One region of the Actinoalloteichus sp. AHMU CJ021 genome, then DNA from elsewhere that is predicted to be linked to it. Evidence: predicted binding sites of a transcription regulator. Region 1 holds the regulator's gene; the other holds the start of a gene.
The links. Region 1 encodes LexA, which represses DNA repair genes until DNA is damaged. Its sites were predicted from a motif close to CGAACACGTGTTCG; they were not measured.
Positions count from the first base shown of each region.

Region 2: the regulator LexA is predicted to act here: its motif matches at 8,025-8,038, upstream of C1701_RS03520 (Rv2578c family radical SAM protein).

Region 1 covers NZ_CP025990.1:1,262,885-1,272,851, forward strand. The annotation lists gene nrdR (transcriptional regulator NrdR) at 140-616, opposite strand; gene lexA (transcriptional repressor LexA) at 1,366-2,079, shown strand; gene C1701_RS05040 (hypothetical protein) at 2,484-3,551, opposite strand; gene hflX (GTPase HflX) at 3,551-4,987, opposite strand; gene C1701_RS05050 (MFS transporter) at 5,735-7,024, shown strand; gene C1701_RS05055 (MFS transporter) at 7,247-8,593, shown strand; gene dapF (diaminopimelate epimerase) at 8,623-9,501, opposite strand; gene miaA (tRNA (adenosine(37)-N6)-dimethylallyltransferase MiaA) at 9,619-9,967, opposite strand, start outside.
Region 2 covers NZ_CP025990.1:927,880-937,846, forward strand. The annotation lists gene C1701_RS03495 (replication-associated recombination protein A) at 30-1,418, opposite strand; gene C1701_RS03500 (hypothetical protein) at 1,482-2,636, opposite strand; gene aspS (aspartate--tRNA ligase) at 2,810-4,588, opposite strand; gene C1701_RS03510 (hypothetical protein) at 4,920-5,414, shown strand; gene C1701_RS03515 (hypothetical protein) at 5,546-6,697, opposite strand; gene C1701_RS03520 (Rv2578c family radical SAM protein) at 6,956-8,023, opposite strand; gene C1701_RS03525 (acyltransferase family protein) at 8,213-9,733, shown strand.

The sequences.
Region 1 (9,967 bases):
GTGGTTCGTCCGCCACTCGGGCGGTTCCGGTCGTGGTCAACCCGCGGTGGGGCTGCCCTCCGGGCAGCCGTCAGCCCCGTCACGTTGCCGGGTGTGGGTGTGGGCCGTCGTGGCCCCGAAGTCGGATCCGCTGACGCCCTCAGGGGGCCTCGGCTGGCTCCTCCCCGTCCGCCTGGACGGTCCGCAACTCGGCGATTTCCTTTTCGAAGTCCTCCACGGAGGAGAACGCCCGGTAGACGCTGGCGAAGCGCAGGTACGCGACCTCGTCGAGGTCCCGGAGTGGTCCCAGGATGGCCAGACCGACCTCGTGGCTGGCGATCTCGGCGGAGCCCGTGGACCGGACGACCTCCTCGACGCGGTGCGCGAGCTGTTGCAGCGCGTCCTCGTCCACCGGCCGTCCCTGGCAGGCGCGCTGGACGCCTCGGACGACCTTGTTCCGGCTGAACGGCTCCGTCACTCCGGAGCGTTTCACGACGGCGAGCACTGCTTCCTCAACCGTGGTGAACCGGCGACCACAGCCCGTGCACGACCTCCGACGCCGGATGGCCTGTCCCTCGTCGACCTCCCGCGAGTCGACGACGCGGGAGTCAGAGTGTCGACAGAACGGACACCGCACGATCCACCCCTTAACTCGGTACGCACTGGTGGGACCGGCATCGCCGCGCCCGGTGACCAGGATACTCGGGCATCGTTCACCAAGCTCACCCGAACCCCAATCTGTAGAGCGTTCCCGGCACTCCGACACTAGATGTTGGGGTCCAAACCTAGACACGCGGCCGAAGCGGGTGCAAGCAACGACACGGGTGAACCCCGACTTCGCCCTGACGGGTGGGCCCGACCTGGCCGTACGCCGCTCCGTCACGGCGCGCGCACCCCAGGTGACGTGCCACCCGCCCCCGCCCGAACCACCCCCACCCCGAGCGGGCACCCCACCCGACACCCGGCCCGAGCGCGCGCCGAGCGCAGCCGCCCACGGGGCGATCGGAATGGGCGGACGATGCGTGCGGTGGACGTCGAACAAGGAATTGCGACGCGATCCGAACCGAACAGACGTTCGATTTCCTTCGTCCTTTCCGGCACTCGGGGAACCGGGGCGACGGGGGGACTCGCCCATTCGAACAGGTGTTTGATCTTCACGTATGTTCGCGTTACCGTGGACATCTCGACAGTCCCGGCGGAGTGGGGCGGACGACGGTCGGCGCGATGTCGATACCGCCACTCCCTCCGCGGCAGTCCCGGGTGATCCACGCGTGGACGGCACGATGATCACGGATCATCTGGTTGCGCGGGAATCACGACGGTGACCGGAGCCGAACGTCGTCACGACGTCGGTGCGACGAGGGCGACAGCCCAGGAGGACAGGAGATGGCACGCAGGACCGAGCCGGATCTGGGCCCCGACCGCGCGGCGGCCGTGTCCGAGGTGCCCTCGACGGGCGCCGCGTCCCCTCCGAACGGCGCGCTGACCAGCCGCCAACAACGGGTGCTCGACGTCATCAGGCAGTGGTTGGACGAGCACGGCTACCCACCCAGCATCCGGGAGATCGGAGAGGCGGTCGGTCTGACCTCCACCTCCTCGGTGGCGCACCAGCTGCGCACACTGGAGCGGAAGGGGTACCTGCGCCGGGATCCCAACCGGCCGCGCGCGGTCGGCGTGCTCCCGGTCGACGTGGTCGTGCCAGCCACGGAGGAGCCCACTACCTCGGCGCCCGCCTACGTACCCCTGCTGGGCCGCATCGCGGCGGGAGGTCCCGTTCTCGCGGAGGAGGCGGTGGAGGACGTCTTCCCCCTCCCCAGGGAGATCGTCGGTGAGGGTTCCCTGTTCCTGCTCCGAGTCACGGGTGACTCGATGGTGGAGGCGGCGATCACCGACGGCGACTGGGTGGTGGTCCGGCAGCAGCCCGACGCCGAGAACGGCGACGTCGTCGCCGCGATGCTGGAGGGCGAGGCGACGGTCAAGACCTTCCGCCGGCGCGAGGACCACGTCTGGTTGATGCCGCACAACCCCGCCTTCGAACCGATCCTCGGCGATGACGCGACCATCCTCGGCAAGGTGGTGGCGGTCCTCCGCCGGCTCTGACCACCCCGCCGCCGCGCTGGGGAGGGAGGCGGGGCCGCACGTCGCCTCGGAAGGACGTGGGGGTGCCCTTCGGCTCCCGCCCCGGTCGCGGAGCTGGGACCGCCGCGCGGGGGCCCGCCACCACGTTGCCGAGCGAGGAGCGGCAGTGGCGGGAGCTGGCGCCGGCTGCGCCGGGAGTGCGGACCACCCACCCGCGCCGGTCCCCACGGCCCTCGTCCGCCCTCGGCCGGAGTTCGGCATGGCGACGGCGCCGCGGCCGGGTCACCACTCCCCGGCCAGGGTGTGGGCATCCCGCAGGAGGTGAGACCCCCGGACGCGCGGCACTGGGAACGGACGGGTCGGCTGGGGCGCCCTGTCCGTCCCGCTCCAGCGCCCCTCGGCCTCCCGCCCGGCCGCCCCGGGGTCTAGGTGGCCCGCCGCGAACGGCTCACGACCCAGGTCAGGAGCGCCGCGAGCAGGCCGGCGATCCCCAGGGCCTGCCAACCCGGCATCCCCTCGTCGTCAGCACTGAGGGCGGCGTCCTCCCCGTGGTCCCGCCCGGCTTCGCCGCGGTCCTCCTCCTCGGACGGGACCTCGCCGCTCGCCGTGGACCCCCGGGAACGTTCCGCCTCGGCGAGCAGCTCGACGGCGCCCGGGTAGGCCCGGATCGGCTGGTTCTCACCCTCCGAGGTCGAGAGCAAGGTGCCATCCGGCTCGAGGGCGACGGCCTCCCCCTGCGGCTCGTCCGGGATCGGGATGTTGACCGGTTCTCCGGCCAGGGCCTCCACCACGTCGCCGTCGGGGGCGCTGAACAGGTAGGCCTCGGTGTAGGTGCGCAGCGCGACCACGGTGCCGTCCGCGCTGACCGAGCCGCCCGTGACCGCCACCGACCCCACCATCTCCGGGATCGGCCCCCCTGGCGTGGTGGTGCTCCGGAACCGCACCGAGCCCACCTCCTCCAGGGGCACCGGCCCCGGGGTGCGCAGCGGCTCCGCCGGTCGGTACACGTAGGCGGTTCCGAAGATCTCCTTCGTCACGATGTGGGGTACGCCGTCGCGGTCCAGCAGCAGTGCCTCGGCGTCGTGCGGACCACGCGGGTAGGTCATCCGGTGCAGCGACGCCACCCCGTCCGGGGTGATGCGGACGAAGGCGACGTGCTCCCGCCGCCGGCGGTTGTCGCCGGTCTCGGCCACCCAGATCGTGCCGTCCGGGGCGACCGCGACGTCCCCGACGTCGTAGTGGTCGATGCCGGTGGTGATCACCCTCGCCACCGAGCAGTCCCGGTTGAGGACGAACACCTGGACCTGCGGATCGTGGTCGTTGACCACGTACCAGTGCGTGCCGTCCGAGGCGATGCCGGAGACCATCGTCAGCCGGGGGTCGCTCATCCTGCACAACTCCACCGGCTCCGGCGGTCGCACCTCCGCCGCCGCCGGAACCGAACCGAGGACGGTGAGCGCCACGACCCCCAGCACGGCCGACGCGACGGCCATCAGTGGCGCGCCGGCACGTCCACGGCGAACTCCCGCAGCGCGGCGGCGAGGTTCGGCCACACACGGGCCCGCAACCGGGTACCGGTGTCGGTGTGCTCCTCCTCCAGCACCTCCCCCTCCTCGTGCACGCGAGCGACCAGCTCACCACGCGAGTAGGGCACCAGGGCGTCCACCACGTCGCCCGGGCGGGGCAGGGCGTCGGAGATGCGCTGGCGCAGGTCCTCGATGCCCTCTCGGGTGTGGGCTGACACGAAGACCGCGTCGGGGAAGAGGTGCCGCAGTTCCGCCAGCACGACCTCGCTCGCCTGGTCGATCTTGTTGACGACGAGCAGCTCGGGTGGCATCGGGTTCTCGCGGTCCTCGGTGATCTCCCGCAGCACGTCCCGAACCGAGGACACCTGCCGGGTGGGCACCGCGTCGGAACCGTCCACCACGTGCACCAGGAGGTCGGCGTCGGCCACCTCCTCCAGCGTCGACCGGAAGGCCTCCACCAGCTGGTGCGGGAGGTGGCGGACGAAGCCGACGGTGTCGGTGAAGGTCAGGGGCCGGCCATCGGGCGTCACACCACGACGGGTGGCCGGGTCGAGGGTCGCGAACAGCGCGTCCTCCACCAGCACCCCGGCGTCGGTGACCGCGTTGAGCAGGCTGGACTTGCCGGCGTTGGTGTAACCGGCGATCGCCACGTTGGGGGTGGTGCTGCCCAGGCGCCTGCTCCGCTTCGTCTGCCGGGCCTGTCCCATCAGGTTGATCTCCCGGCGCAGCTTGGCGATCCGCTTGTGGATCCGTCGCCGGTCGGTCTCCAGCTTGGTCTCACCCGGCCCCCTGCCGCCGATACCGCCGCCCGCCAGCCGTCCACCGGCCTGCCGCGACATCGCCTCACCCCAGCCCCGCAGGCGGGGCAGCATGTACTGGAGCTGCGCGAGCTCGACCTGCGCCTTGCCCTCCCGCGAACTCGCGTGCTGGGCGAAGATGTCCAGGATCAGCGCGGTGCGGTCGATCACCTTGAGCTTGACGCGCTCCTCCAGCTGGCGCAGCTGGCTGGGGGACAGCTCACCGTCGCAGATGATCGTGTCGGCGCCCTGCGACACCGCCAGGTCGCGCAGTTCGCGCACCTTGCCCGAACCGATGTAGGTGGCGGGGTCGGGACGGGGGCGCCGCTGCACCAACCCGTCCAGCACCTCGGAGCCGGCTGTCTCGGCGAGCCGGGCCAGCTCGGCCAGCGAGGCCTCCGCGTAGGCGCTGTCACCGTCGGTCCACACGCCGACGAGCACCACCCGCTCCAGGCGGAGCTGCCGGTACTCCACCTCGGTGACGTCGGTGAGTTCCGTGGAGAGGCCGGCGACCCTGCGGAGGGCCACCCGGTCGGCGAGGGCCAGGTCACCCGTCGACGGAGTCTCTTCTTCGACCAGTTCTGGGTCGGACTCGAAGTTCGTCATACGCGTCCATCATCCCACGGTTGGCCACCCTTTTTCCGCTCCCGAGGAGGGTTGGTGCCACCGGGCGTGGGGGAGGACGGCTCCGGAGGGCGCGGCAGGGGCTCGGGGGCCGGCGCCCCAGGGCCGGGGACGGACGGGCGGCGGCCCAGCCGACACCAGCCCCGGCCCGGCCTCGCCGCCGCCGGTCGGTCGGTCGTCCTCGTTCCGGGCGACGCAGCCGTCGCGGCGGCGCGAACCGGGTCCCGGTCGGCGCTGGGCGAACTCGTCAACCAGTCCGAGGAGCCCCTCCCCGCAGCCCTTCGAGTGGAAGGCCGCCGACCTCGATGTCGACAGCCGCTCCCGGTCCCCAAGACCCGGCTCCGGGCCCACGACGGCCGGGCGGACGCCGGTGGGCACCGCCTCGGGCGCGCTCGCCCCCGGCCGAGGCCGGCACCAGGGAACCCGCCTTGGCGGGACTCCGGGCGGGTGGAGCAGCGAGGTCGGGTCCTCGACGGGCCGTTCCCGCCTGCTCCTCGTCGGTGAGCTCGCGCCCGTGCGGGCGGTCCGACGGTGCGGCGGCGCCGAGCGGGCGAGCGGCCGCCCGCTTCCCGCCCGCCGCGCATTCCGCGCCCACCTCGGCCGGCCCGCCCTGTCGACAGCCTGGCCGCGACCTCGCGTCCACGGAGCCGCCGCTCCGCCCAACGGACGAGGTGCCAGGCGAGGACAGGTGGTTGACCGTCACCCGGAGGAGGGGAAAGATCGCCCCGCGTGAAGGGGAGCAGCCTCTGGCACCACCACGACTTCCGGCTCCTCTGGGCCGGGGAGACCACGGCCCAGTTCGGCAAGGTCATCGGGACAGTCCTGATACCCCTGGTCGCGGCCACGGCCCTGGGAGCCAGCCCCTTCGAGATGGGCCTGCTGACGGCGGCGAGCACCAGTGCCTTCCTCGTGCTCGGTCTCCCGGCTGGTGCGATCGTGGACCGGGTACGGCGACGGCCACTGATGATCCGCTGCGACCTCGCTCGGGCCGCGCTCCTGGCCACCGTGCCGTTGGCCTGGTGGTGGGACGCGCTGACCTTCGGTCACCTGCTGGTGGTCGCGCTGCTCGTCGGGGTGTGCACGGTCTTCTTCGACGTCTCCTACCAGTCGATCCTGCCCTCGTTGGTGGGCAGGAGCAGGCTCGTGGAGGGCAACACCAAGCTCCAGGCGAGTGAGTCGGTCGCCCAGGTCTCCGGCAGACCGGCGGCCGGCGGCCTCGCCCACCTCGTGGGGGCCGGCGGCGGGGTGGTCGTGACGGCGGCCTGCTACCTGGTCTCGGCGGTCTCGCTGAGCAGGATGCGCGTCGTGGAGGAACCTCGTCCCCGGCCCCAGGGGCAACGGCTGCGCACCGAGGTCATGGAGGGGGTGCGCTTCGTGTTCGCGCATCCCGTGCTGCGCGCGCTCGCCCTGTGCACCGGGACCGCGAACCTCTTCGGCGGGGTCTTCCAGGCGGTCGTCATGCTGTTCCTGGTCCGGGAGGTCGGTCTCGCCCCTGGCCCCCTCGGACTGCTGATGGCGGCGGGCAGCCTCGGCGGTGTCCTCGGCGCGCTCAGCGCGGGCTGGTGGGTGGCACGGGTCGGACAGATCCGGACCTGCTGGCTGTCGCTGCTGCTGACCACTCCGTTCGGGCTGCTGTGCGCGTTCGCCGAGAAGGACTGGCGGCTCGGGCTCTTCGCCCTGGGCGAATTCGTCTTCAGCTTCGGCGTCATCGTCTACAACGTCGCCCAGGTGAGCCTCCGGCAGTCCATCACCCCGGACCACCTCCTCGGCCGCATGAACGCCTCGCTCCGGTTCCTCGCCTGGGGGCTCATCCCCCTCGGCGGGCTCCTCGGCGGGGTCCTCGGGGAATGGCTGGGCGTGCGGGAGGCACTCGTGGTCGCGGCGGTCGGGCAGTGCCTCGCGATCGCCTGGGTGGTCCTGTCGCCCCTCTACCGGGACCCGGCGTCGGTGCGCGCGATGGTCGAGTTGACCGCGACCGAGCCGCCTGACGGCGATCCGGGTGTGCCGTCCCGTACCTGACGCCCGCGCCGGGCATGGGCCGGCCGGGCCCTGGTCCCCAGGGGTTCCGCTGGTCCGGGCGCTGAGGCGGCCGGCCGTTCGCCACGCCGCGCCACGCCGATCGGCGGCACCGATCAGCCCAGCCGAAGCAGCCCCACCTTCCGACGTGCGATCTGACCGCTCACCGTCCTTGCGCCGCGCGAACCGTTGACCGGTGCTCGGCGGTTCGGAAAGCGTTCCCTCGTGATCGTCGAACCCGGTGCCCCGAAGCCGGCACTGTCGAGGGACTTCCGCCTGCTGTGGTCGGCGGACTTCTCCAGCCAGCTCGGCAACGCGGTGCAGTTCGTCGCCTTACCCCTGATCGCGGCGACGGTGTTCGGGGCGGGCCCACTGGAGATGGGTCTCCTCGCCGCGGCTGGCACGGTGCCCAACCTGGTCATCGGCCTGCCGGCCGGTGTCTGGGTCGATCGCCTGCGGCGCCGCCCCCTGCTGCGGTGGACCGAGCGCGGCCAGGCGCTGGTGCTCGCCTCGGTCCCCCTCGCCTGGTGGGCCGAGATGCTGACGATGGCCCAGCTGTACGTGGTGGCCGTCCTCAGCGGTACCCTGTTCACCCTGTTCGAGGTGGCCAGCCAGTCGTACCTGCCCGCTCTCGTGGGCCGACGCCTCCTGCCGGACGCCAACTCGCGACTCCAGACCACCCGCCAGGTCATCCAGTTCTCGGGTCGTCCGCTCGGCGGGCTGCTCGCCCAGATCCTCGGCGCCACCAACGCCGTGGTGGTGTGCGTGCTGGGCTTCGTGGGGTCCACCACCCTGCTCGGCAGGATCAGGGACGAGGAGGTGCCACCGGAACGTGCTCGGGGCGGCCGGTTGTCCGTCGAGGTGGCGGCCGGGCTCCGGTTCCTCTTCCAGCACTGGTTGCTCAGACCGACCTCGCTGTGCGTCACGGTGCACAACTTCTTCCTGAACGTCTACGTGGCCGTCAGCGTGCTGTTCCTCGTCCGCGACCTCCAGCTCCCCGAGGGGGTGGTGGGTCTGCTCATCAGCGTCACCGGCGCCGGTGGGATCCTCGGCGGCCTGACGGTGCGGCGCTGGGCGACCCGCTTCGGCAAGGTGCGGGCGCTGATCCTCATCATGGTGGTGACGACGCCCTTCCGCCTGCTGGTCCCCTTCGCGGACACCGGGTGGGCGCTGTCCCTGTTCGTGCTGGGTGTCCTCGGCGGCGGTTACGGCACGATCGCGTTCCAGGTCCTGGCCGTGAGCCTGCGGCAGACCGTGTGCCCGGACGACCTGCTCGGCAGGGTCAACGCGTCCGCCCGGTTCCTGACCTGGGGCGTCATCCCCCTCGGCTCCCTCGCGGGCGGGGCGCTCGGGGAGCTGGTCGGGCTGCGGCCGACGATGTGGGTCGCCGGGGTGGGGATGGTCCTGTCGACGTCGTTCCTGCTGGTGGCGCCGATGCGCCTCCTGCGGGAGGCCCCGGAGGAGTTCGTCGGTCAGGAACTGCGCCGGGACGCGGTGGAGGAGGACCGGCCAGGGACGTCGGACGACAACTCCCCCCAGGGCCCGGCCGGCAACCCCCGGCCGGTGTCCTGAGACGCGGCAGGTCTGTCTTGGGAGGCGGGTCAGGAGGAACGTGCCACTGCCGGCTCCCGGCCCGCCTCCCGCCACCAGGACTCGGCCAGGCGGCCGGACGCGACGAGCACGGTGGGGCCGGTGAGGGTGCTCGTCATCTCCTCGATGGTCACCGTGAGCAGCCCCCCGGGCGTCTCGACCAGCACCGTTCCGGTCCGCTGGTGGGACTCTCCCAGTGCCGCCGCGACGGCGGCGACGGTCCCCGTCCCGCACGAGCGGGTCTCGCCGACCCCCCGCTCGTGGACCCGCATCCGCACCCGCCCCGGAGCGAGGGTGCGGACGAACTCGACGTTCACCCCGTTGGGGAAGACCTGGGCGTCGTACCCGGGGGCGACGCCTAGGTCGAACTCGTCGAGCAGGTCGCCGGCCGACGCGTCCAGCACGCACGCCAGGTGCGGGTTGCCCATGTCCACGCAGACCCCGTCGAAGACGGCGTCGCCGACGACCGCGCTCGACCGCCCGGTCACCACCGCGCGGCCCATGTCGACCGTCACCGTCGCGTCGTCGTGCACGACGACGCGACGGCCGCCGGCGCGAGTGCCGACGACGAACTCACCGGGCGGTTGGAGGCCGTGGTGGACCAGGTAGCTCGCGAAGACTCGGACCCCGTTGCCGCACATCTCCACGGCGGACCCGTCGGCGTTGCGGTAGTCCATGAACCAGCAGGAGTCCGCGGTGTCGGCGGGGACGAGCTGGTCGGTTCGGGAGGAGCGGACGACCCGTAGCACGCCGTCGGCGCCCAGCCCTTCGCGTCGGTCGCACAGCGCGCGGACCCGGGCGGAGGTCAGTTCCAGCGCGTCACCTCGGTCGGGCAGCACGACGAAGTCGTTCTGGGTGCCGTGCCCCTTGGTGAACTCCACTCCACTCACCCATCCAGCCTAGGCCAGCGGCAGCCGGGGGCCTCGACGCGGTGCCGTCCTCGGCCGCCCCGCCAGCCATCGGAACGCCCCTCGACCTGGCGGCCCGTCGCTGGTCGACGACCGCGGTCAGCGCAGCAGGGCGAGCACCTCGGGCAGCGGGTCGGAACGCCCCGCGTCGACCCAGTGCGTGCGGCGGTCGCGGCGGAACCAGGACCGTTGACGTCGGACGAAACGCCGGGTGGCCCGTGCGGTGTCCTCGGCGGCCCTGGACAGGGCTTCCCGACCGCCGCCGGCGTCCAGCGCCGCCAGGACCTGCTGGTAGCCGAGAGCGCGCGCGGCGGTGCGCCCCTCGCGCAGGCCGACCGCGTCCAGGGCGCGGACCTCGTCGACGAGGCCGGCGGCGAACATGTGGTCCACCCGCCGGTTCACCCGCTCGTCCAGTGCGGCCGGGTCGCGGTCGAGCCCGACGAGGACC
Region 2 (9,967 bases), 340 kb from region 1:
GGGCCGCGCCCGCGACGACACGCACCGGTTCACTGACCGTCCCGGCCGGCTCCGTCCCCGCTCGACTCGTCGCCGCGCACCACCCGTCGCAGCCGGGGGACCCGGTCGGCGAGGGCCCGTTCCGCTCCCCGGGCCGCCGGCTGGTAGTAGTCGCGGCCGACGAGCTGGTCGGGCGGGTACTGCTGGGTCAGCACGCCCTCGGGCACGTCATGGGGGTACCGGTACCGCTCGGCGTGCCCGAGCCGAGCGGCGCCCGCGTAGTGCCCGTCGCGCAGGTGCGGCGGCACGGCGCCCACCGCCCCCCGGTTCACGTCGGCCACCGCCGCGTCGATCGCCGTGATCACCGCGTTCGACTTCGGGGCGGTCGCCAGGTGGATCGTCGCCTGGGCCAGCGCGAGCCGTGCCTCGGGCATCCCGATGAGCTGCACGGCCTGGGCGGCGGACACGGCGGCGGTGAGGGCCGTCGGATCGGCGAGGCCGATGTCCTCACTGGCGTGCACGACCAGCCGGCGCGCGATGAAGCGCGGGTCCTCCCCTGCGGCGACCATCCTGGCCAGGTAGTGCAGCGCGGCGTCGACGTCCGACCCCCGGATGGACTTGATGAAGGCGCTGGTCACGTCGTAGTGCTGGTCGCCCTGCCGGTCGTAGCGCACGGCGGCCCGGTTCACCGTGTCCTCCACGGTGTCGAGGGTGATCGTGGCCTCCCCGACGGAGTCACTGGCCTCGGCGGCCGCCTCCAGGGCGGTGAGCGCCCTCCTGGCGTCGCCGCCGGCGAGGCGGACCAGGTGGTCCTCGGCGTCGGTGGCGAGCTCCAGCCGTCCCCCCAAGCCCCGTTCCTCGGCCAACGCCCGCCGGACGAGTTCGCGGACCGCCTCGTCCTCGAGCGGCCGCAGCTGGAGGACCAGCGACCGGGAGAGCAGCGGGGCGACCACGGAGAAGAACGGGTTCTCGGTGGTCGCGGCCACGAGCAGGATGATCCGGTCCTCCACCGCACCCAACAGGGCGTCCTGCTGGGTGCGGGAGAAGCGGTGGACCTCGTCGATGAACAGCACCGTCCGCTCGGACCGCCGGCCGAGGCGACGCCGCGCCTCCTCGATGACCGCGCGCACCTCCTTCACCCCGGCGGAGAGCGCGGAGAGCGCGACGAACCGGCGACCGGTGGCGAGCGACACCAGGGAGGCGAGGGTGGTCTTGCCGGTGCCGGGCGGCCCGTACAGCATCACCGAGGCGGGAGCCCCGCCCTCGACCAACCGCCGCAGCGGCGCCCCCGGGTGCAGGAGGTGGTCCTGGCCCACCACCTCGTCCAGCGTGCGGGGTCGCATCCGCACCGGGAGGGGCGCGTTCGCCGCGACCGCCTCGTTGGCGTCCTGCTGGACCTGCGCCTCGAACAGGCCCTCGTCGAAGAGTCCGTCTGCCACGGCGACGACGCTACCCGGCGACCCGGTCGGGTCGGTCCGGCGACCGCCGGGGGGACGCCGTGGTCAGCGGAAGGCCGGGTAGGTGGGCAACTGCTGGGTCTTGAGGCCGAAGTGCGCCCGGATGCCCTCCGCGACCTGATCGGCGTGCTCCCGCATGGTGGGGCTGAGCCGCTCGTCCCCGGCGAGGCGCTCCCACTGCGTGAGCAGGGTGAGGTACCGCAGGATCGGGTCGCCGTGGTCGTTGGCGGCGGGGACGTCGGCGCTCCGCTCGTTGGCGATGCCCAACAGCTTCCAGGTGGTCAGCCAGGCCCACAGCAGCTGCGCCCTGAGCAGCCACGGCATCAGCACGGCGTCGTCGTCGAGCTCGGGCCACACGGCGCTGACCTCGGACCGCCACGCCGCGAGCATCGCCTGGGACATGCGAGCGGGTATCGCCGAGCCGCACCAGCAGGAGGCGAAGGGCACGCTGAGGTTGACCGCGTCCAGCGCGATGTCGCGCATGCAGCCGCCCTCGAAGTCGAGGAAGCGGACCCCGGAGCTGGTGACGACGCTGTTGTCCGGGCAGATCTCCGAAGGGCTGAACGCGCGGTAGCGGCCGCGCGCGAAGAGGCGGACCTCCTCACCCAACTCCGCCAGCACCGCGTCCGGGGTGTCGACGCCGACCGTCTCGGCCAGCAGGGTCGGCAGCTCGGCCAGCATCCGTTCGGAGTCCTCGACGGCGGCCGGCCGCGCCGGTTCGAGCCCGCCGAGCCGGCGGACCAGGGTGTCGAAGTCCGCTTCCCGCCCGGCCGTGCTGGCGTGGAGGCGACCGAGCCCCCTCGCCCAGGCGAGCAGGGCCGTCTCGGCGGCCCGGGTGTCCGAGCCCTCCAGCCGGTCGGTCAGGGTCGGGGCGCGCCCGAGGTCCTCCAGGATGACCAGCCGCTCGCTGGCGTCCTGACCGACGAGTTCCGGACCCACCCAGGTCTCGGAGGGCAGGGCGGTGAGCAACTGGCAGCTGGCCGCCTCGTGGGCGAAGGGGTCGGCGGCCGCCTCGGGCGCGGGGCCCTGGTAGTGCTTGATCACCAGCGATCGGGGCAGCGAGAACGGGTTCTCGACCACCCTGACCCTGATCACCACAGCGCGGCCGCTGCCGCCCAGGTCCTCCGGGTCGCCCAGCCGCACCGGGGCTCCGAAGCGACGGGACAGCGCGGACTCAGCGGCGGCAACCGTTGGAGTCATCCCAGTGGTTTCTTCGGTTGTGCCGTCGACCGCCGTTGGCCGACCGACCGCAATCTCCAGACTCATCTCTTCCGACCCTACCGCTGTTCGGGTCCTCATTTGGCCACTCTGCGTAGTACATCAAGGTGAATTCGGGGTGTCCGGGCGTGTCGCACCCGGACACCCCGCGTTCCTCATGCCTCCGCGGTCTTCCTGACCGGCTTCGCGTCAACACCGGCCTCCCGGCGCTGCTGGAGGGTGATGGGCGCCGGAGCCTGCGTCAACGGGTCGAAACCGCCTCCCGACTTCGGGAACGCGATGACGTCGCGCAGCGAGTCCGCGCCAGCCAGCAGCATGACGATGCGGTCCCACCCGAAGGCGATGCCGCCGTGCGGCGGGGGGCCGAACTTGAAGGCGTCCAGCAGGAACCCGAACTTCTCCCGCGCGTCCTCGGAACCGATCCCCATGACCTCGAAGACGCGCTCCTGCACGTCGCGCTGGTGGATCCGGATCGAGCCACCGCCGATCTCGTTGCCGTTGCAGACGAGGTCGTAGGCGTAGGCGAGGGCGTGCTCCGGGTCCTGGTCGAACCGGTCGATCCACTCGGGGGTCGGCGAGGTGAAGGCGTGGTGCACCGCCGTCCACCGGCCGGAGCCGACGGCGACGTCGTCGGTCTCGTCGACGGACTCGAACATGGGCGCGTCGGTGACCCAGACGAAGGACCACGCGTCCTCGTCGACCATTCCCGTGCGGCGCGCGATCTCCAGCCTGGCCGCCCCCAGCAGCGCCCGGGCGTCGGAGGGCCGGCCGGCCGCGAAGAAGACGCAGTCGCCGGGAGCGGCGCCGACCGCCTTGGCCAGTCCCTCCCGCTCCCCGTCGGAGAGGTTCTTGGCGACCGGGCCACCCAGGGTGCCGTCCTCGGCGACGAGCACGTAGGCCAGCCCCTTGGCGCCGCGCTGCCTCGCCCAGTCCTGCCAGGCGTCGAGCTGGCGGCGCGGTTGGTCCGCGCCACCCGGCATGACCACGGCGCCCACGTAGGGCGCCTGGAAGACCCGGAAGGTCGTCTCCGAGAAGTACTCGGTCATCTCGGTCAGTTCGAGACCGAACCGCAGGTCCGGCTTGTCCGTCCCGTACCGCGACATGGCCTCGTGGTAGGTGATCCTCGGGATGGGCGTGGTGATCTCGTGGTCCGCCAGCTCGGCCCACAGCGCGGAGACGATGCGCTCGCCGAGCTCGATCACGTCCTCCTGCTCGACGAAGCTCATCTCGATGTCGAGCTGGGTGAACTCCGGCTGCCGGTCGGCCCGGAAGTCCTCGTCCCGGTAGCAGCGCGCGATCTGGTAGTAGCGCTCCACCCCGCCCACCATGAGCAGCTGCTTGAACAGCTGCGGGGACTGCGGCAACGCGTACCAGGAGCCGGGCTGGAGGCGGGCCGGGACGAGGAAGTCCCTGGCGCCCTCGGGAGTGGACCGGGTGAGGGTCGGGGTCTCGACCTCGACGAACCGCCGCTCGTCCAGCACGGAGCGGGCGACGCGGTTGGCCTCGCTGCGCAGCCGCAGCGCGCGGGCGGGACCGGAACGCCGCAGGTCCAGGTACCGGTACCGCAGCCGGACCTCCTCCCCCGCCTCCACGTGCTCGTCGAGCGGGAAGGGCAGCGCGGCCGACTCGGACAACACGTCCAGCTCGGTGACCGTGACCTCGATCTCGCCGGTGGGGATCTCGGGGTTCTCGTTGCCCTCCGGGCGGACGACGACCTCGCCGGTGACCCGCAGGCAGAACTCGGAGCGCAGCCGGTGGGCCCGCTCGGCCATCTCGCCCTCGCGGAAGACCACCTGGGCGACGCCGGAGGCGTCGCGAAGGTCGATGAAGATCACTCCCCCGTGATCGCGACGGCGCGCCACCCACCCGGTGAGGGTGATGGTCTGGCCTACATGCTCGGCGCGCAGGGCGCCGGCCTCATGCGTGCGCAACACGAGTTCGGGTCTCCTTGTCCTGAGATGTGCGTAGGCTGGGTCGCCAGCCAGGTACGCCAGGGTGACCTCAAGAGGCTAGCCAATCCCCGACCACCGCCGTCGAGCAGGTTTCCCGGCCCACGGCCCGGCGACCGCGAATCGCCCGGCCCCCGCGCCGGCGACGGACCGCGGACCCCCGGCCCCGCCTGATCCGGCCGAAGCGTTCCGCCCCCCGAGTGAGGGGCCGATCGCCCGATCGCGCCGCGGCGGCGTCGTCCGTTACGACTAGTTGCAACACCGTCACAGCTTGCTCCGATGAACAGGCGTTACCGACCCCTTGGAGGAGTCCGACGTGACCGATGACAACAGGTCGAAGATCTGGATCCGCAGACACGGCTGGTGGCAACCGCCGCAGCCCTTCACCGAGGACAGCGGCTGGCACCTGTGGCCGGCGGGGCAGGTGCTGAGCCGGTCGCCGCTGTCGGTGATGACCCCCGGCTTCGAGTACTACGTGTGCGACGGCGGCCCCTCCCGGCGCCGGGCCTTACGCCGGCTGGTCCGGGTCGGCAGCGTCTCCCCGCGTTTCGTCGTCACCTCGCTCGACGACGGGTTCGACCAGTTGGGCACCTTCTTCCGCGACCAGGACCGCACCCTCAGCGTCGACGGCTGGTACAAGGACCAGTACACGCGGGACAAGTTCCGCTCACCGAGGAACTTCCACCTGTTGGCCTGGACCTTCGAGGTGGCCGAGACCGTCGCCGTTCCGCTCCCCTCGACGCTGCGGTTCGCCCCGAGCGGGTGGCTGAACCTGGAGCGCGACGCGCTGTCGCCCGCCGAGGTGGGGTGACCGGGAGGGGCGAGCGCCCGGGGCGCGAGCACGGTTCCCGGCCGGCTTCTGGGTCGTGCGGGCGTCCTCCTGGCACGATCTCGCACCCATGCGCCAGGCGACGGCGGCACGCGGTCCCGGGCGGGAGGGGTTCACCCAGATCCGGCGCGCACCAGGTGGGTCATCACCGGCGCGTGCTCGCCCGGCAGGTCGAGGGTGGCGCTGACCTCACCCGCCGCCGCGTCGATCACGGAGATGCTGCTCTCCCGCGCGTTGAGCGCGAAGACCCGTCGCCCGTCCCCCGAGACGGCCAACGCGGTGGGTCCCGCTCCGACCGGGACGGCGGAGGCCGCGCCGGTCTCCCGGTCGATGGCGGAGACGGCGTCCTCGTCGACGCGCACCGCGTAGACCGGGTCGTCGGGTCCCGCCGAGACCGCGGCGTCGCCGTGCGCGACCTCGGTCCGCGCCTCCCAGAGCACCTCGAAGGTGCCCGCGTCGAGGTCGCGGAGGAGCCGCTGGTCACCCTGGTCGACGAGGAGGAGCCGCCCACCGGTCGGGCGGAGCAGCGCCGCCGGCGAGGGCAGCCGGGCGGTGCCCACCGACAGCTCCGCCGCGTCGACGACTAGGACCTCGGGCGCGGCGGCGGCGGGCAACAGGGTCCGCCCGTCGTCCGTGCTGACCGGCCGCAGGGTGCGGACGCCGAGGTCGACCGTGCCGTGGAGCTCGCCCGTCGCCGCGTCGAGCACGGTCAGGGTGTCCCCGGCGACGGCCTTGACGACCAGCATTGACCCGTCGGAGGTGACGTCGAGGTAGAAGGCATCGCGGTCGCGGGCGGGGAAGGTGGCCACCACCCCACCGTCGGCGGTGTCGATCACGGTCACGACGGCCTGGGCGCCGGCGCGCGTCAGGGCGTAGACCCGGCCACCGTCCGGCGAGGCCGCCAGGTCGCTGGGCGGGGCGTCGACCGGGACCGTCCGCACGACGTCCCCGGCGGCCGGGTCGACCACCAGCACGGCGTCGGGGTTCGCCGAGCCCACGTAGAGGCGGTCGCCCCCGTTCCGCTGCTCGGGAAGGGCTGTGCCGTTCGTCCCGGCGGGAGTGGCGGCGGCCGGACGCCCGCCGGGGGCCGTCGGCGCGACGAGCGCGAGGAGCAGCGCGAGCGCGCCGACCGCGACCCGCCGCGCGGTGCGGAGGGGCCGCCTTCCCGGTGCGGGCGCGCCGCGACGGGCACGGGGCCGGGCGGTGTCGGCCACGGAGGTGGGGTCCGGGCGCGGGCGACGACTCGGAGCGGCGGAGCTGCGCATGGGGGTGTCCCTCCGGCTGGGTCACGGACGCGCGGGAAGTGAAGCAAGTTCGGACCGGTTCCGGCGAGCCGCCGCTCCGGTGGGATGCCGAACCTGTCCGGGGAACACTCCGGGCGGGTGACGGGCGAGCGGCCACCCCCGCGCCCGAACCGAGGCTCCCGTCGGCGGAGCCCGGAGCTGGGTTCGGCGGCCGCCGCCTCGTCCCCGTCGGCGGCCGGCACGGCGCCGGGGGTCCGGGTGGTGCCCCCGGAACGGGGGTCAGAGGAGCGTGAGCTGGGTGGCGTGCTCCCGGCTCGGACGGCTGGGCGGGGTCGCCGACGACGTCGCTCCGGCGCCCCGGTGCTCCCCGGGCCGTTCGCGGAGCAGGCCGTGCGCACGGGCGGCCAGCCGGACCCGTTCGGCGACGACGCGCTGGTAGGCCTTCGGCGCGTACGCACCATCCCGGTACAGCCGTTCGTACCGCTCGACCAGGCCAGGGTGCTCCCGGGCCAGCCACCCCAGGTACCACTCCCGCGCCCCGGGGCGGAGGTGGAGCACCACCGGCGTCACGCTCGTCGCGCCAGCGGCGGCGATCGCGGCCACGGCGCTGTCGATCCGCTCCGCCGAATCCCCCAGGCCGGGGAGGATCGGGGCCATCAGCACACCGCACCCCACCCCGGCGTCGGTCAGCCGGCGCACGGCGTCCAGCCGCGCTCGGGGGGAGGGGGTGCCCGGCTCCACCGAACGCCACAGCCGCTCGTCGAGGTGACCCACCGACATCGACACCGAGACGGAGGTGCGGCGGGCGGCGCGCTCGAGGAGGTCCAGGTCCCGCAGGAGCAGCGTGCCCTTGGTGAGGACGGAGAAGGGGTTGGCCGCGTCGGCCAAGGCTCCCAGGATGTCGCGCATCAACCGGTAGCGGCCCTCCGCCCGCTGGTAGGGGTCCGTGTTGGTGCCCATCGCCACGTGCTCCCCCGTCCAGCCCGGTCTGGCCAGTTCCCTGCGGAGCACCTCGCCGGCGTTGACCTTGACGATGACCCGGGTGTCGAAGTCGTGGCCGGCGTCCAGGTCGAGGTAGGTGTGGGTCCGCCGGGCGAAGCAGTAGACGCAGGCGTGGGTGCACCCCCGGTAGGGGTTGACCGTCCAGCCGAAGGGCATCGACCCGCCCGGTACCCGGTTGAGGACGCTCCTGGCCATCACCTCGTAGAAGGTGATGCCGGCGAACTCCGGCGTCGTGGTCTCGCGGAGGAACCCGTGGAGCCGTAGCGGCTGTTCCATGCCGGGGAGCACCGCCTCGCTCCGGGCCGCTCCGTCCGCCCGCTGTCCGTCCCATCGCACGGCGAGCATTCGAACACACATTCGAGCGACGGACAACGAGCACCCGGTTGCGACGCATGTAAGATCTCACTTACAGGTGACACTCCACCAGTTCACCAGTCAGTCAAGCGAGGGCACCGGACCCGGGCGGTCGCGCACCGCCGGCCGAGGGGACTCGTCCTCCTCGTGCGCCCCTCACCGACCACCGGGAGCACCGACATGACCGATTCGCGTCTCCACTCGCCGGGAACGCTGAAGGACCACCGTGCCCGCCCGGCCGTCGGCGGGACGACATCCGACCCGGCCGAACCACCGCCGTTACCCGAGGACCGGGGCCGCACCGCCGGGCGACGGCGGGAACCGCCGATGAGCGCTCCGACACGGGCACGTCCCCGGCCTCACCTGCCCGCCCAGGACGTCAGGGCGGACGCGGGAGCCACCGCCCCGGGAGCCGCGCCACCCGCCGCGGGCATCACCGCCCTCCGACCATCGACGGCCAGGCCGGGCCGGGACCGCCTGGTGGACCTGCTGCGCGCCTGGGGAACGATCTGCGTGATCGTGATGCACTGGGTCATCCCGGAGGTGGCCTGGAACGGGCATCAGCTGGAGATCGGCAACGCCCTCGTCCACGGGTGGGGCTGGCTGGCCACCTGGGCGTTCCAGGTCATCCCGCTGATGTTCTTCGCCTCCGGCTGCGCCACCCACCTCCAGCTCAGCCGCCGCCCGCGCCCGACCCTGTCCTTCGTCCGGGCTCGGATCCGACGTCTGCTCCCGCCCGTCGCGGTGTTCGCCGCGTTCTGGATCGCCGCCGCCGTCGTGTTGCCCCTCATCGGGGTCCCGACGTCGGCCGCGCACTCGGCGGCGACGCTCGCACCGCAGCTCCTGTGGTACCTGGGCGTCTACCTGATCCTGCTGCTGCTGTCGCCGCTGCTGTTCCGCGCCTTCGCGCGGTTCGGCCACCGGCTGACCCTCGCGGTGGCCGCCGGCGCGGCGCTGGTCGACCTCGCGCGCTTCACCCTGGACCTGCCGGTGCTCGGCCTGATCAACATCGTGTTGGTCTGGGCGGTCCCGTACCTGCTCGGCTACGCCTACGCGGCCGGTCCGCTGACCACGATCCCCCGCGGCACGCTCCTGGTCGGCGCCCTCGGGAGCCTGGCCCTGCTCGCGCTGCTGGTGGCGGTTGGGCCCTACCCGGCCAGCATGGTCGGTATGCCGGGCGCCCCGCTGTCGAACATGAACCCGCCGACGGTCTGCCTGCTCGCCCTGACCGGGCTGCACCTGTCGCTCGCGCTGCTGTGGCGGCGACGCCTGGAACGGCTGGCCGCCCGCCCCACGGTGGCCGCCCTGGTCGGCTGGATCGGGCGGCACAGCATGACGCTGTACCTGTGGCACCTCACCGCGATGTTCTTCGTCATCGGCGCTGCGCTGTTCGCGCTGGACCTGCACCTGCCCGACAGCTGGAGCACCCAGTGGTGGCTGACCCGTGCGCTCTGGTTCGGCGCGGCCGGCCTGGTCCTCGCCGTGCTGGTGCTGGCCTTTCGGCGCGCTGAGCTGCGCCGGCCCCCTCGGCCGGGGACCCGCCCCTCCCCCGTTCCCCTCTCCCCTGTTCTCCCCGCCCCGGTGGACCTCATCGGCCCCGAGCTGCCGTCGGCGGGAGGCGGCGCCGGGCTGCGAGCCCGGACCAACGCCGCACCCGCCGTCCAGCCGGTCCACAGCGCCCGCTGGGACCAGCGCCGGTGACGGCGGGCACGCTGCCCGGTCCGGACCTAGGATGAGCCGGCGGCGCTGATCGGTCCCGCGTCGCGGCCGACGCACCCCGGCGGTCCTCGGACCGCCCACGCGTGCCCAGGGGACGCGCCGCCACCGGCCCGACCAGCACGGAGGGGAGGACCCGGCGCTCCCGCCGCGCGAAGCGGCGGCCGTCGGCGAGTCTGGATGAACGGCAACGGCGACCAGGACTGGTTCCGCTCGGCG